3 regions of the Paenibacillus sp. RRE4 genome follow, and region 3 is predicted to be linked to each of the others. Evidence: riboswitches for the same ligand, from Rfam matches in the RefSeq annotation. Region 3 holds a riboswitch; each other region holds the start of a gene.

Region 1 (5,100 bases), on a different contig from region 3:
CGCAGTTGGACGTTATTGCGCCATATGACCGCGAAGATCCTGAGCTTGGTTGCAGTTATCAGTTCGATCAGATCGGCTTGATTCTATGGCGTCCTGTGCCCATGACCCGAGAGGATATGCAGGAGCCGTGGTTTCTGGAGATGCCGCCTGAAAATCAGCAGGACGAAATGAAGCATCTCTGCTTCTCGACAGCAGCCGTGTATGCAAAAGGATATTATGAGTAAGTATGATGCGATTCATGTCAATGGTTACTGATATGGTCAGAGCCAGAGCCTATGATGATAGTGATAGAGGATTCATACAATCGTAGAGGATTTATACAATCGAAAGATGATCGCGGTAGAATTAGATCGTCCCTTCTTATCTCTAACGATCTGAGAGAACGCTATTTGCTTCATTTCAGCCCCATTGAAATTCTAACGATCCTGAGAAACCTTATTTCAGGTTTCCAGCAGCGAATCACCCCTTTTTCGGCTAATTTCAGCGAAATAGCGTCGCTGGGGATCGTTAGAATTTTTTTCGAGGCAAAATCACCAAAATAAGGTTTGTGGAGATCGTTAGATTTTAGATCATCTCTGTGCAGAAGCTGGAACCGTCTGACCCCTTAATATAGAATATGAGGTGATCAGCACATGAGATTTCTATATATTCTTATCTTGTTCATAATAGGTATGGGATGTTCAGCTATCCTGCATGCAGGTAATCTAAGACTGTCCGATGGCTTATTGTTTGTAATCGCCGGTATCTTGTATCGTATCTGGAACAGACTTGATTAGAACGTGTCTTAAAACGCTGAAGGAACTCCATTTTACCAACATCCGTTCCAATCCAGAAAGTTTCACACAAGCTACCGGGCACGTCAAGGGAAACGGAAGCAACAAGGGGCGAAAAGTCGATAGTCGGTAAAAGATGCACTTCAGTGTTTTGAAGACACGTCCTAGCATTACCGTGCCCGATACTCCTCCGCTTTTGCCTGCATTCCTGCCGTGACTGCTTCATCGTCGTTCAGGCCGCGTTCAGCGGCAAAGGCACGAATGTCCTGCGTAATGCGCATACTGCAGAACTTCGGCCCGCACATCGAGCAGAAATGGGCCTCCTTCGCCCCTTCTGCGGGCAACGTCTCATCGTGGTAGGATAGCGCTCGTTCCGGGTCAAGCGACAGGTTAAACTGATCTCTCCAGCGGAACTCGAAGCGTGCCTTCGACAATGCATCATCCCGGCGCTGGGCGCGTGGGTGGCCTTTGGCTAGATCTGCGGCATGAGCGGCTATTTTATAAGCGATAACCCCTTCACGCACATCATCCTTGTTCGGAAGCCCCAAATGCTCCTTCGGGGTAACATAGCAGAGCATAGACGTACCAAACCAGCCAATCATCGCTGCCCCAATCGCGGACGTAATATGATCATATCCCGGTGCGATGTCTGTGGTCAGTGGTCCGAGCGTATAAAACGGCGCTTCCTGGCAGATCTCCATCTGCAAATCCACATTCTCTTTGATCTTATGCATCGGCACATGCCCCGGCCCTTCAATCATGACCTGCACATCATGCTTCCATGCAATCTGCGTTAATTCCCCAAGTGTGGCGAGCTCCGCCATCTGTGCTTCATCGTTGGCGTCGTAGATGCTACCTGGACGTAGTCCGTCCCCGAGGGAGAAAGCAACATCGTACCTTTTCATAATCTCGCAGATTTCTTCAAAATGGGTGTACAAAAAGTTCTCCTGATGATGTGCCAGACACCACGCCGCCATAATCGACCCGCCCCGTGACACAATCCCCGTCATCCGTTTCGCGGTCATCGGAATATATCGCAGCAACACACCCGCATGAATTGTAAAATAATCCACGCCCTGCTCCGCCTGTTCAATCAGCGTATCTCGGTATAACTCCCAAGTGAGTGCTTCCGCCTCGCCATTCACCTTCTCCAGCGCCTGATAGAGCGGCACCGTACCGATCGGCACTGGAGAGTTACGGATGATCCATTCCCGTGTGGTATGAATGTCTCTGCCTGTGGAGAGATCCATTACCGTATCCGATCCCCAGCGAACAGCCCAGGTCATCTTCTCCACCTCCTCCTCGATGGAGGAAGATACAGCGGAATTGCCTATGTTGGCGTTGATTTTCACATGAAAATAACGCCCGATCAGCATCGGCTCACTCTCCGGGTGATTGATGTTGGATGGAAGAATCGCACGGCCGCTCGCCAGCTCCTGCCGTACGAATTCGGGCTCTACGCCTTCACGAATAGCGGCGTACTCCATCTCCGGCGTAATCAAACCCTGCCGCGCATAATGCATCTGCGTGACGCACCGCCCGGCCTGAGCTCGTAGCGGTTGCCCGCGGAAACCCGGGTACTCCTCTGCCCCGGCCCTCCGTCCGCCTGGCTTCAAGCCATTATCTTCAGGTTTCACCGCCCGACCTTCATATTCTTCAACGTCACCGCGCTCCATGATCCAGTGATTCCGGAGCGCAGGTAGCCCCTTCCGAATGTCCATCTGGAATTCGGGATCGGTCATCGGGCCGCTCGTATCGTAGACACGCAGCGGCTCATTATGCTCCACCCCTTGGGGAGTATTCGTGTCATGAAGGGCAATTTCACGCTCCGGCACAGCAATGTCCGGTCGTGAGCCCTGAATGTAGACTTTGCGGCTGCCCGGGAAGGGTTGTACCCCTCCAGCCGCTCCGGTTTTCTTTTCCACCGGATGACCATCGCGCCCTGTTTCCTCTATTCCCGTCTGTTGCCCCGTTTGCTTATGTGTACTCATGTCTCCTGTTCCTCCTCTGTGATCTTCTTTTGCCCATATCGTCCACCAATGTGACAGCTTTGACTTACCACACCTGTCTGGAAAAAGCAGAGCACAGAAGCACAGCAGGATTAACCCTGCATAAGCAGCCAGAATAATCCAAAAGACAACTTTTATGTACAATCAGCATGAGCACGATACGCGAGATCACTTCTCTTAGAAGTCGCGGCATATATGCCGCAATTGTTGTGCCGTCACTGCCATGGTGAAACACAACACATGAATCTCTGCTTGCCGCTGTAAATAAAAAAAGCCGGTTCCGAAGGAACCGACTGATGTCCATCACCATACACGCAACCAGGGCCATCCGCTGCAATACAGCATGGGTCCCGGGTTAACGCCTGTGGTGTTTGTGGTCATGTGGCCGATTACTTCCCTACGCTGGTATGATCCAGATCAGGTGCAAAGGGTCCGGAATCTCATGCGATCCCGTCTCAGTCCGGACAATTCGGACTCCCCCAGTAACGTAAACGTATTGCGACAATCAAGCCGCTGTTCAACTTGCAAAATAACATTTTCAACCGACCCCGCTGGGTCGTCCATTACAGAGTAGCGTAATCTGGGCTGAAATTCAACCTTAATATTCCAGAGGGGAAATTCCCTTCTAGCAAAACTTCATGCAAAGAGCCCACCCCTAAGGCAACATAAGTCCCATTTGCACAGCTGCCTCTTTCAACACAGGTGCGTACTCGTGTAATGTCTCTTGCGAGAGCCTGCTAACAGGTCCGGACACGGAAAGCGCCGCTGCAATGTTGCCTCTGCGATCCATAATGGGCACGGACACAGCGGCAGCTCCCGGCTCGCGTTCCTCATAACTGGTTGCGTAGCCACTCACCCGAATGTCTTCCATCTGTGCCAGATAGACGGCCGGATCGATAAATACAGGCCATTCCGGGCCGTTCATCAGTTCCTCCCGATCCTCGTCAGCGGCAAATGCCATTAACACTTTGCTTGAAGCGCCTACGGAAAGCGGCAGTCTGACCCCTACAGGCGCAACCCGCCGAATAGCCTGATCACTCTGCACAGCCTGAATCCGAATCCGTTCACCGCCGTCACGAAGGTAAAGACTTACCGTCTCGCCCAAGCGATCACGAAGTCTCTCCATTGCAGGTAAAAGCAAAATTGCAGGATCGTCACTACGTGACATATGCGCCGACAGCTCCCAGATCCGAATGCCCAGTCGATACTTTTCGGTTGCTGCATCACGTATCACGAACCCCCGATCCTCCAGTGTAGCCATCAACCGATGCACCGTACTTTTGTGCAAACCGATCTGGCTGGCAATTTCGGTGAGTCCAAGATCACTGCGCGTGGTAAAACATAATAATATATCCAGCGCCCGTTCTACAGCCCGGACGGTTAACTTGCGGTCTTCCATGGCATGATGCCCTCCTCATGTTTCATCACATGAAACTTGGTTACATAAATTATATGAGAAACGGTCTCATCTGTAAACCAGAAAGAACCGTTTTGAAGATGATCCAAAAACAAAAAAATGAACAAGGATATCCACTAGGCACATCGTAATCTCCTGTAATTTACACACTATGGAATTGTTACCTCTATATCTTAAGAACTATATAACAATTGCGTAACAAATGCCTCCAATCAATTGACTTTGACTATATCGGGACATACGATAAAGATAGGAACGATTTCAGATAAAAGAACAAAAGCATGACTTTAGCATCAGGATGCCATCGTCATGATTAAGTGCTAAAAAGCACCTATATGCTATTTTCACATCGTTATGATCTTGGCCATATTTATTCTCAACCGAAACTCAAAGGAGGGGCGTGCATGTATCCGACATCCCAGAGCGAAGCCCCGCTGCATACCAAAGTGTCCGATCTGCCCTCTTCGTTGTCACCGAGGCTGATTCGGTTCAAACATATTGTCGTAGCGTTGCTGCTCTCCGTTGTATTTTTTCTGTTGTTTTGTTTTATTGCCTTACACGGTTATATTGCATGGGTGCTCTCCAACCCTACGGTCGCACCGGTGTTTTCGAACCCGATGCAGGCCAAAAACATGAAATATGAGGACATTACATTCCCTGCGGCCGACGGTAGCCGAACCATGCAAGGCTGGTATATCCCTGCGAATACCGATACAGGCAAAACCATCATCTTCAGCCACGGTTATGGAGCCAATCGGGAGGAAACCTGGGTGCCTATGTATGACCTCGCCCATTACGCACACCAGCTCGGGTTTAACGTGGTGATGTTCGATTACGGCTTTGCCTCCCAGGTCAACCGAGCGGTAGCAACAGGTGGTAAAGCCGAGTCTCAGCAATTGCT
Region 2 (5,100 bases), on a different contig from region 3:
ACAGTAGAGTCAGGCTTTAATTGAAGCGCACCCACCATAATCTTTGCCAATTGAGCACGTGTTACTGAATCTGAGGGTTTAAATGTTCCATCCGCAAATCCGGATAAAATGCCTTTTTCAATTAACTTCGTAATTTCTGTTTTGGCATACGATTGTTCAACATCCTTAAATGACGTTACAGATGACGGGATCACTTCCGCCGAGGCTAGCAATTGCATAGAAAACATAGAGGCAATCAATGATGTAGAGAGCACTGCTGACAACTTTCGATTAAACTTTTTCCATTTTGAATTCAAAACTCGACACACTCCTCTTAAACTTAGGGTATTTAGCGCAGAAAAACATTACTTTAGAACTACTCCTCCTTTTATGTTCAGTAGGATAATAATACCATGTATATTTATAAAAACAAGATTAATAGACTACCATTTTACATATTAGTTGAAATCATGAATCACATTGTAACTACTTATTCCTCTTAACATGGAAATAAAAAAATGTGCTATCCGGAATATTACCGAATAACACATTAGTTATCTGTCGTATGATTTTAGGCTCCTGCTCCAAAACGCTGGCGGTATCCGCATTTGCGGCAAAGTTCTTCTACAGCTTCCCGTTTGGAAAAACCGTATACCAGATTGTTCGCACGCTCTCCATCCACAATATCGGAAAAAGACTTTTCATGAATGTTTCCAAGGTTGATGACACCTTCTCCATCCAAACAGCATGGAACCACGGTTCCATCAACCAGCACTGCTGCCTGACTGCGTAATGCATGACAAAAACCTTTTCCATCATCTTCAGGTGCATCCAGACTTGGCCATTGGAATTCATGGTCCTGATTCAGGTATACGTTAGGTGCAATTTTCACGCCACTACCTGCAACAACCTTTTCTTCAATACGGAAGTCCAGATTGAATTCCTTTTCCAGCACCTCAAGCGTCTCCCGATTGCGATTCATCTGAGCATTGGTGAAGTTATCCTGCGTCAGATTCCATAGTCGGAACGAGACAATGACGTTATGTTTCACCGCTTCACGAACAAAAGACAAGATGTTATGCAAGTATCCGTCGCGATCCGTAGAACCTTCATGGCCGTCAAAGCTGTGCAACGAGAAATTCATCTGTCTCAGTGCAGGTTTGCCCAATAATTTATGCTGTGTCTTCGGTAGTAGCGTACCGTTGGTCGTAATGTTCACTTTAAATCCCTTGGCATGAGCCATATCCAGCAACAGGTCAATTTTGGGATGAAGCAGCGGTTCCCCTTTGACGTGCAGGTAAATATGTTTTGTGTGTGGTTTGATCTGATCCAATATATTATTAAAGACTTCAGGGTCGATAAATCCTTTGGCTCGCTTCGTTTGTGGACAAAAGCTGCATGCCAGATTACAGATGCTCGTAATTTCAATATATACTTTCTTGAACGTTTTCAACTCAGGGTCCCCATTCTGCCGGGAGGAACAACGGTCCTGCCCTCATTCGTAGTACGGCCATATGGGCCAATCCCCATTATATCGGGTTAACGAGCTAAGGTAAATCACAATAGCGGATCTATACAAAGTTCCGGTATATTCCCCGCCCATTTTCAAGACTTCGTTGACGTCCTATTTACATTAAGACGAGATGGATATATGCTGAGGATATAACTGCATATCTTGTACATTTTCACTAGGGGAGCCTTAAGGCTGAGACGAATACGACGATTCGGACCCTTCGAACCTGATCTGGATTATACCAGCGGAGGGAAGTGGAGCGGCTTTTATTGGCAGTGGATGATCTCTATCCTGGACGGGGATCAACTTCAGTTCACACGTATAGCTCTGCTCATTTCTCCGGAAATGGGCGGGGCTTTTTTTGTATTTTGGCGATTTGGCTGGGATTCAAATGTTCTCAATATGAAATCTCTGTAATCCCATGAGAAGAAGGTAGTTATTGGGAGCAAGATACAAATTGCTTTTTTTGTCTATATCTGAGTGTGGTTCACTCTCATCACCATCAAGATCATTCTAAATCAAGGAGGAAATGAAGATGTCTTATCTTGAACGTGTACGTTCACTCAATCCTTTGGTTCATAATATTACCAATCTTGTGGTTGCCCCTTTTACGGCGAATGGCCTGCTTGCTCTCGGAGCCTCTCCGTTTATGGCCTATGCCCATGAAGAAGTCGCTGACGTCGCTCGCATGGCCGGCGCGGTGGTTCTGAACATCGGCACATTGGATGAGAAGGTCGTTCAAGCGATACGTCTAGCCGGACAATCGGCCAATGCACATCATGTGCCTGTTGTCCTTGATCCTGTTGGTGCAGGAGCCACGACATATCGCACCGATACAGTACAGATGCTGGTTCGTGAGCTTCGGCTTACGGTATTACGAGGCAATGTCGCCGAAGTCGCTCATGTTATTGGTGTACCATGGAATATCAAAGGTGTGGATGCCGGGGTTGGCGAAGGAGACCGGATTGGCATTGCCGAGCAGGCAGCGCAACAGCTTGACTGTATTGTTGTCATTACAGGTCAGTACGACATTATTACAGACGGATTTCATACTTTTCTCACAAGCAACGGACATCCATTGCTCACCCAAGTTACCGGGGCAGGCTGTCTTCTCAGCTCAGTCATTGGTGCTTTTGCTGCGATTGGCGAGCCGGGACGCGATATGCTGAACAGTGTGGTAGAAGCTGTCTCAACCTACGGTATAGCCGCTGAACAGGCCGCAGCACGAACGGCTCATCAGGGGCCAGGCAGCTTCCAGATTGAATTGTTAAATCAACTGGCGCAGATCACACCTTCGCTGTTCTCCGAGCAAGCACAAATCCGTCAGATTCGTGGGGGTGTGTGATGAATATTGCTCAAGCGTTAACGATTGCCGGGTCTGATAACGGCGGCGGTGCAGGAATTCAGGCGGACCTCAAAACCTTTCAGGAACTTGGTGTATACGGCATGACGGTCATTACTGCAATTGCCGCGCAGAACACAACAGGGGTTCAAGGGGTGTTTCCGATTGATTATCACGGCATTGCCCAGCAACTTGATTCAACGGGAGCCGACTTTCAGCCGCGTGCTATTAAAACAGGTATGTTATATAGTGCCGAGATTATTCGTCTTGTCGCGGCAAAATGCCAGCAGTACGGCTGGTCTAATCTGGTGATTGATCCCGTGATGGTTGCCAAAGGCGGTGCGCCTCTGCTTCAGCAGGAGGCTGTGCAAGCACTCATTCAGGATCTGCTTCCCCACGCCTTGCTTATCACACCTAACATCCCGGAAGCCGAACTGCTTATCGGGAAGCCGATTCGGAACCTGAGCGAGCGTGAGGAAGCCGCCAAGCAATTGGCGCAGATGGGTTCAACGTATGCTTTGATCAAAGGAGGACATGATACGGGGAGCGCTGTGGTTGTTGATGTCCTGTATGACGGGCATTCCTTTCATTATTTGGAGAACCTTCGTGTTATGACACGTCATACCCACGGAACCGGTTGTACGTTCTCTGCTGCCATTACGGCGGAACTCGCGAAGGGCTCACCTATTCTGGCTGCCGTTACGACCGCGCGAGCATTCATTCAGGCAGCCATTGAAGATGAGCTGGGGTTCGGGACCGGGCACGGGCCGACGAATCACTTTGCGTACCGGCGCAGACAGCGGGGTGAACGCTGATGCGCAGATGGGATACGGAAGCGGTGTGCCGCGCGCTGCCGTTGTATTTGGTGATGGGCAGCGTCAATACGACGCGTGACCCGGTGGAGGTGCTCCGCCAGGCGATCACTGGCGGCATCACGCTGTTCCAGTTCCGCGAGAAGGGAACTGGTGCCCTGACAGGCGAAGCCCGCATAACGCTTGCGTTGCGGCTTCGCGAGGTGTGCAGCCAGCACGGGATACCGTTCATCGTGAACGATGATGTGGAGCTGGCTGTGGCGGTGGAGGCCGACGGCGTGCACGTCGGCCAGGACGATGCGGACGCGGCGCTGGTACGCGCCCGCATCGGAGATGGGCGGATGCTTGGCGTATCCGCCCACTCCGCCCTTGAAGCCCGCCGTGCCGTGCAGGCGGGCGCAGACTATCTTGGCGTCGGGCCGATGTACCCGACGCGCTCCAAAGCGGATGCCCACGCTGTGCTGGGCCCCGCCGGGGTTGCGGAACTGCGCGCCGCAGGCATCGCAGTTCCGGTGGTCGGTATCGGCGGCATTATGCCCGATACCGCGGCCGCCGTGATGGCGGCTGGAGCCGACGGCGTAGCCGTCATCTCCGCCATCGCGGGCGCGGCCGATGTGCACGCAGCGGCTGCACAGCTCGCTGCGATCACCCGCCGGGAGCAGGCATAGCCATGCTCCCGGCCCGGTAATGCAAAGGATGCAGCCACTCGCTCTGCATCCTTTGCATTCTTGTTTTATTCTTCGCCCCTTTCCATTCTTGTTTTATTCTTCGCTTCCTTTGCCTCCTTTTGCAATCTATACATCCTCCTGCATCCCTTTAATCCTTATCCTTCCGCAACCTGTGCATCCTTTTGCGCCCCCTTACCTCCTTCTGCATTCTTTAAATTCTTTCATTCTTCTCACCTTCTTCCCACCTTGCATCACGCACATATCGATCTCATCCCCCTCCCTTCCATCCCAAACACATTTAATATATAAATCATTTCTACTATAATACTTTAGATTTACAGATCATTATCTTTTAATTACTATGAATATAAAAGCATCTCCAAAAAATCTCCTATAGAATAAAAGGAAGTGAGTTTATGGATCAGATCGATAGAAACATCCTGTTTCATATGGAGAATCAAGCCAGATTGTCCATGACCGAATTAGGAAAATTGGTGGGACTTTCACAGCCAGCCGTCACGGAACGCGTAAAACGACTGGAGGAAAGTGGTGTTATTGAAGGGTATCGCACTATTATTAATCCGCAAAAATTAGGTAAGCAAAGTATATCCTATCTACTATTTCAGACTAGAGAATGCACTGCTTTCCTTGATTTCTGCCGTACCTCGCCTGAAGTTGTAGAATGTTATCGCGTAAGCGGAGAACACAACTATTTATTAAAAGTCATGACAGATTCTATTGCCGACTTGGAGGCATTCGGAAATCAATGTGATAAATACGGGACCT
Region 3 (5,100 bases):
ACAAAAAATATGTCCCCCAGTATTCAGATCCGATGATTCAGAGCAGCTTCACGGGCACATACGAGGTTGTTTATGATTCATACTACTCGTCACAGATTCAGGAGCGGTTATATCCGTTGTCCAGCACATTGTTCATTGATGATCCTGGGCGCAGATATACTCTCAGTATGGGTGACTTCTTCACCGTCAGTTTAAAAAGTACCAATCGCACACCTTCCATGATGATACGAGAATGGTTACAAGGTACAGTTCAGGCTTCTGCGGTTTTTGCTTCTTATGGAGGTATGGTACTGAATGAAGATTACTGAGCTTTCTATCGTGTTTGTACTCATTTTCTTCCCGTTATTTTATATCCTCTCGTTTCATACGCAAGATACCCAAGAGGCCAATGAACTGGCTTATCGCTACAAAACAGCGTTACAAACCGCAGTGATGGATGCTGGCGCGGTCATGCACCAGAATGAAAAACAACATGCTGAAGCAGGTTATGATTCTGCCAAGTTTGTTAAAGCAGATAAGGAATTGGCGTTAACCACCTTTACCCAAACGATGGCATTAAACATGGGGATACAGGATGACCAAGCGGCGATCCAACATATGTTTGATTATATTCCAGCGATTGTAGTTCTGGATTACGATGGTTATTACATTTTTGCCAAGGAAACCGAGATGACCGGGGAGATAGAAAAGTCTTATAAACATGTGTGGAGTCCAAAAAAACCTTATACATATTCAGATTCAGACGGAAATAGTATTAATTTCACACTTGACGGTTATGTGTATGCTTATGATGCTGGTGCAGGGAAATGGATCGAAGGATTTCAGCAGGAGCTGGCCTCTAATTCCACGATTACATTGCTTCAGGACTCTACAACTTTTGAACAGGTTCGGCGTAGCCGGATCGTGACCCGAATACAGGAAGAGCTTGCAGGCGTAATCAATCGACATAATGAATTTGCCAGAAAAAATGGTGTCTCTTATCTATTCACGATGCCTTTGGTCTCACAGGAAGATTGGTACAATTCAATCAACGATACGGGTATTATGGCTTTTATACAAGGGATCGCTGTAGGGGACCAGAAGATTAACAATTATGCCATTGGTGGAGGCCGGCTGGTCAAAAAAACGGCTGTTGTTGGCGGGATTGACCCCGAAACTGGCATAAAATATCATTATCCTGCCACCTGTAACCCTGGGTTTCGTGCTGAAGAGGTGTTCACAACTGCAAGGCAGGCAGCCGCCGGAGGTTATTTCGAATATGATTGCTCCGCCCATGTGTCATTACTTTCAGAAAAGACTGAACCTGTGCTAGAATAGGGTTTTGGAACGTGAACTAAAAGTAATGTATATAGATAGGAGCAGTCTCATCTTATGAGTTTATTGTCAGTAGAGAACGTCAGTCACAATTTTGGAGACCGTACGTTATTTAAAAATGTTTCGTTTCGTCTGCTTGCTGGAGAACGAGTGGGTCTGGTTGGGGCTAATGGTGCCGGAAAATCAACCCTAATGAATATTCTCACCGGAAAATTGCTTAAGGATAGCGGTAAAGTGGAATGGACGCCCAAAGTTCGATATGGCTATTTGGATCAACATACGAAGTTAACACCAGGCAAGACCATTCGTGATGTGCTTAAAGATGCTTTTTTGCCGCTCCTGGAACTGGAGAAGCAAATGATGGCCATTACGGATCAGATGGCTGATGCCGATCCAGACAAACTTGAGCAGTTGCTTGAAGAAATGGGCGATATTCAGGAACAGCTTGAACAGGGCGATTTTTATCTGATTGATGTGAAAGTGGAAGAAATGGCAAACGGTTTGGGATTAAATGCAATTGGCCTTGATCGAGATGTTGCGGCTCTCAGTGGTGGACAACGTACGAAAGTCCTGCTTGCAAAATTGTTGCTGGAGAAACCCACTGCCCTTTTGTTGGATGAGCCGACTAACTATCTGGATGTAGAGCATATTGAGTGGCTAACTAGATATTTGAAAGACTACCCCTATGCTTTTCTATTGATTTCCCATGATACAGAGTTTATGAATGAAGTGGTTAATGTCATTTATCATCTGGAATTTGCAAAATTGACGCGTTATGCGGCCAACTATGAGAAATTTCTTGAAATGGCAGATATGCAGAAAGCACAGCATATCGATGCCTACGAGAAGCAACAGGAATACATCAAAAAACAGGAAGATTTCATTCAACGCAACAAAGCTCGAGCTTCGACCTCTGGCCGGGCGAAAAGCCGGGAAAAACAACTTGGAAAGGTCGAGCGAATCGATCGACCAGACGAAGCAGCAAAACCAACATTTAAGTTCAAGGATGCCCGCGCAAGTAGCAAAACCGTTTTTGAAGGTATTGATTTTGAGATCGGTTATACGTATCCATTACTACCTAAGATGACCATGACGATCGAACGTGGAGAAAAGATCGCGATTGTGGGATGTAACGGTGTAGGTAAATCGACACTGCTCAAAACGATCCTGGGTAAAATAGCGCCAATTAGCGGAAAAACGTTTCTTGGAGATTATTTGGAGACGGCATACTTTGAACAGGAAGTGCGAGCCGGAAATATTACACCGATCGATGATGTATGGAACGAGTTTTCACATCTAACACAGAACGAGGTACGAGGACATCTTGCACGTTGCGGGCTCAAAAATGAGCATATTACGCGTCCACTTAACATGCTTAGCGGTGGGGAGCAAGCCAAAGTCCGATTGTGCAAACTGTTGATGCGTGAAAGCAACTGGGTCTTGTTTGATGAGCCGACGAACCATCTGGATGTCACGGCAAAAGCTGAACTGCAGCGTGCGTTGAAAGAATATAAGGGAACTGTTTTACTTGTATCGCACGAACCGGATTTTTATGAAGGCTGGGTCACTAAAACGTGGAATGTAGAAGAGTGGTCCGAAAAAGCACGATGACAAAAAAAACCGGTTGTGGTAATATAGGCTACAACTTCATATGAACACTAGGGGGGCCGCACGATGCGGCTGAGATGGAAAAATACGATTCCGGACCCTTTGCACCTGATCTGGATCATACCAGCGTAGGGAAGTGGCGCGTTTCAGCGAAAACGATAGTAAATGATTCTTAACGTAAGAACAGGATCTTTTTACATCGTGATGCCAAGCGTTTCAATATCGAATAAACAGTTATCGATTTGACTATCAAACTGCTTAAGAGGTATTTGTCACACGCTTGTGTTTAAACTGAACCATTGTTTATACGCAGCCGCTCCCCTACGGGAGTGGCTTTTTTGATTTATATTTGTCATTACAACTCCTCCAAGCCTGTAGATGAAAGGAGCGAAAACGAGGTTGCATACCTTGATGTTTGATTATGAAGCTCATGAATTAGGTAAAACTTCAACAAACCAGTGGCACCAGCGGACAGATAAATCTGTACCAACGTGTGGACAAGAGCAAGACTTTTTTGAGTTACATGTGATATCTACGAATAAAGCGGAACAGTCAGCCATGTTGAAAGCAGCCAAAGATATTTGGCCTTATGTGCATTACATCCATATCCGGGAAAAGCAACTTTCGCAACAGGAATGTTTTAACTGGGCCAAATTGATGGCAGAAGCGGGTGTTCCGGCTTCCCGCATTGTAATCAACGGTGCGAACATATATTCGTCAGGTTGTTTTTATCAAGGGGTACATTGGAGCCAAATTATGCTGGAAAGGGCAAAAGTAATGGTAACGCCGGAGAACAAGCGTGATCCACGGCTCAGGTTGGGGATATCGGTGCATTCGTTGCATGAAGCGAGAATTGCCGAAGAGTATGGCGCGGATTACCTTTTTTTCGGGCATGTGTACGCAAGTGCAAGTAAACCTGATTCTGTAGCGAGGGGATTAGATGCATTGTCGGAAGTGTGCTCCAGTGTAAAGGTGCCTGTTATTGCAATAGGGGGGATTCATCCGGGTAACATTCAGGCTGTCAGGTCTGCGGGAGCCAGGGGTGCAGCTGTGATCTCAAGTGTGTTAAAACATGCAAACCCTGCTTATGCTGCTGCGCTTCTTAAACAGGCCGTGGACGCGGTGAAGTGAATGTTTCCCGGTCAAGAGCCGTAAATGATGCCAACCCGAGAAAATGTGAATGTTGTTCAAACAAGGAGATGACAAAATGGTGCAGAGCAAACCGAGTCAACCCGAGGAAGTGATACGTTCATCGTATGATCAAAATAAGTTTGAGCTGCTGGCTCTATCTGAAAATTCGGATTTATCCAAGACACAAGAAACCTGTCATGCAGAAACAATCATTGTAGGCGGTGGAGTCATAGGCTGTGCGATTGCTTTTGAACTGGCATCCAGAGGTCGGGAAGTACTGCTTGTTGAGCAGTCGGAAATTGCTAGCGGAGCTTCCTGTGCGGCTGCCGGCATGCTGGCAGCAGACAGTGAGGATTTTGCTCATCCACTCATGGCAAAAGCCGCACATGAAAGCAGGGAATTGTTGCATAAGCACAAAGAGCAAATATCCGCTTTAACAGGTATGGATCTTGGCTTACGGCGCAACGGATTTATCACACCGTTTCGTTCATACGGTGATCTAAGTAAATACAAGGATAGACGAAATACCACTTCGGGAATGCAGCAACTTTGGTGGGATCGAAGCACGGTGCAACGAGAAGCGTTATGGTTGAATCGGGATACGTACGGCGCTTATTACCGATCATTGGAGAGCGAAGTGTTGCCCGTTTCATTGACAAGAGCTTATGCGAGATCGGCTGAAATGATGGGTGCGCGCATTTTGGAAGGAGTTCAAGATGTTCGGCTGATCGTAGATAAGCATGGTGTTCAAGGTATTAGAACGGCTAGGGGAGAGGTGTGTTGCAGACATATCATCATAGCTGCTGGTTTACAAGGGGAGCAACTCATGCATCAAGTGGGGGGCACTTTGCCTTCAAGTCCGGTGAAAGGTGAAATGTTGGCCGTTCGGTTCCCTACAGATCAGGCTGGTGGTAGACCCGATCGCACTGTATATGCAGAAGATGTCTATATTGTTCCGAAAGCCAACGGAGAGGTGTGGATTGGCGCAACCAGTTTGCCAGGAAGAAAAGATCACAGCGTATCGGCGAATAGTGTGCAACGATTACT

What was found. Region 3 has a riboswitch for thiamine pyrophosphate ahead of Q9R46_RS11685 (thiamine phosphate synthase). Riboswitches for the same ligand answer to the same signal wherever they lie in the genome.
Region 1: it holds a riboswitch for thiamine pyrophosphate, as region 3 does, so the genes downstream of both, thiC (phosphomethylpyrimidine synthase ThiC) here and Q9R46_RS11685 (thiamine phosphate synthase) in region 3, are expected to answer to the same signal.
Region 2: it holds a riboswitch for thiamine pyrophosphate, as region 3 does, so the genes downstream of both, thiM (hydroxyethylthiazole kinase) here and Q9R46_RS11685 (thiamine phosphate synthase) in region 3, are expected to answer to the same signal.

The regions. Positions count from the first base shown of each region.
Region 1 is NZ_JAUZUT010000007.1:62,614-67,713, forward strand. Features, by position in the region: gene Q9R46_RS23345 (hypothetical protein) at 1-224, shown strand, start outside; gene thiC (phosphomethylpyrimidine synthase ThiC) at 944-2,764, opposite strand; TPP riboswitch at 3,160-3,273, opposite strand; gene Q9R46_RS23355 (IclR family transcriptional regulator) at 3,438-4,181, opposite strand; gene Q9R46_RS23360 (alpha/beta hydrolase) at 4,604-5,100, shown strand, end outside.
Region 2 is NZ_JAUZUT010000011.1:4,758-9,857, reverse strand. Features, by position in the region: gene Q9R46_RS25510 (S-layer homology domain-containing protein) at 1-296, opposite strand, end outside; gene Q9R46_RS25505 (radical SAM/SPASM domain-containing protein) at 551-1,432, opposite strand; TPP riboswitch at 1,660-1,762, shown strand; gene thiM (hydroxyethylthiazole kinase) at 2,028-2,837, shown strand; gene thiD (bifunctional hydroxymethylpyrimidine kinase/phosphomethylpyrimidine kinase) at 2,837-3,649, shown strand; gene thiE (thiamine phosphate synthase) at 3,649-4,314, shown strand; gene Q9R46_RS25485 (Lrp/AsnC family transcriptional regulator) at 4,731-5,100, shown strand, end outside.
Region 3 is NZ_JAUZUT010000001.1:2,595,297-2,600,396, reverse strand. Features, by position in the region: gene Q9R46_RS11700 (hypothetical protein) at 1-308, shown strand, start outside; gene Q9R46_RS11695 (hypothetical protein) at 295-1,317, shown strand; gene Q9R46_RS11690 (ABC-F family ATP-binding cassette domain-containing protein) at 1,372-2,925, shown strand; TPP riboswitch at 2,965-3,074, shown strand; gene Q9R46_RS11685 (thiamine phosphate synthase) at 3,322-4,053, shown strand; gene thiO (glycine oxidase ThiO) at 4,130-5,100, shown strand, end outside.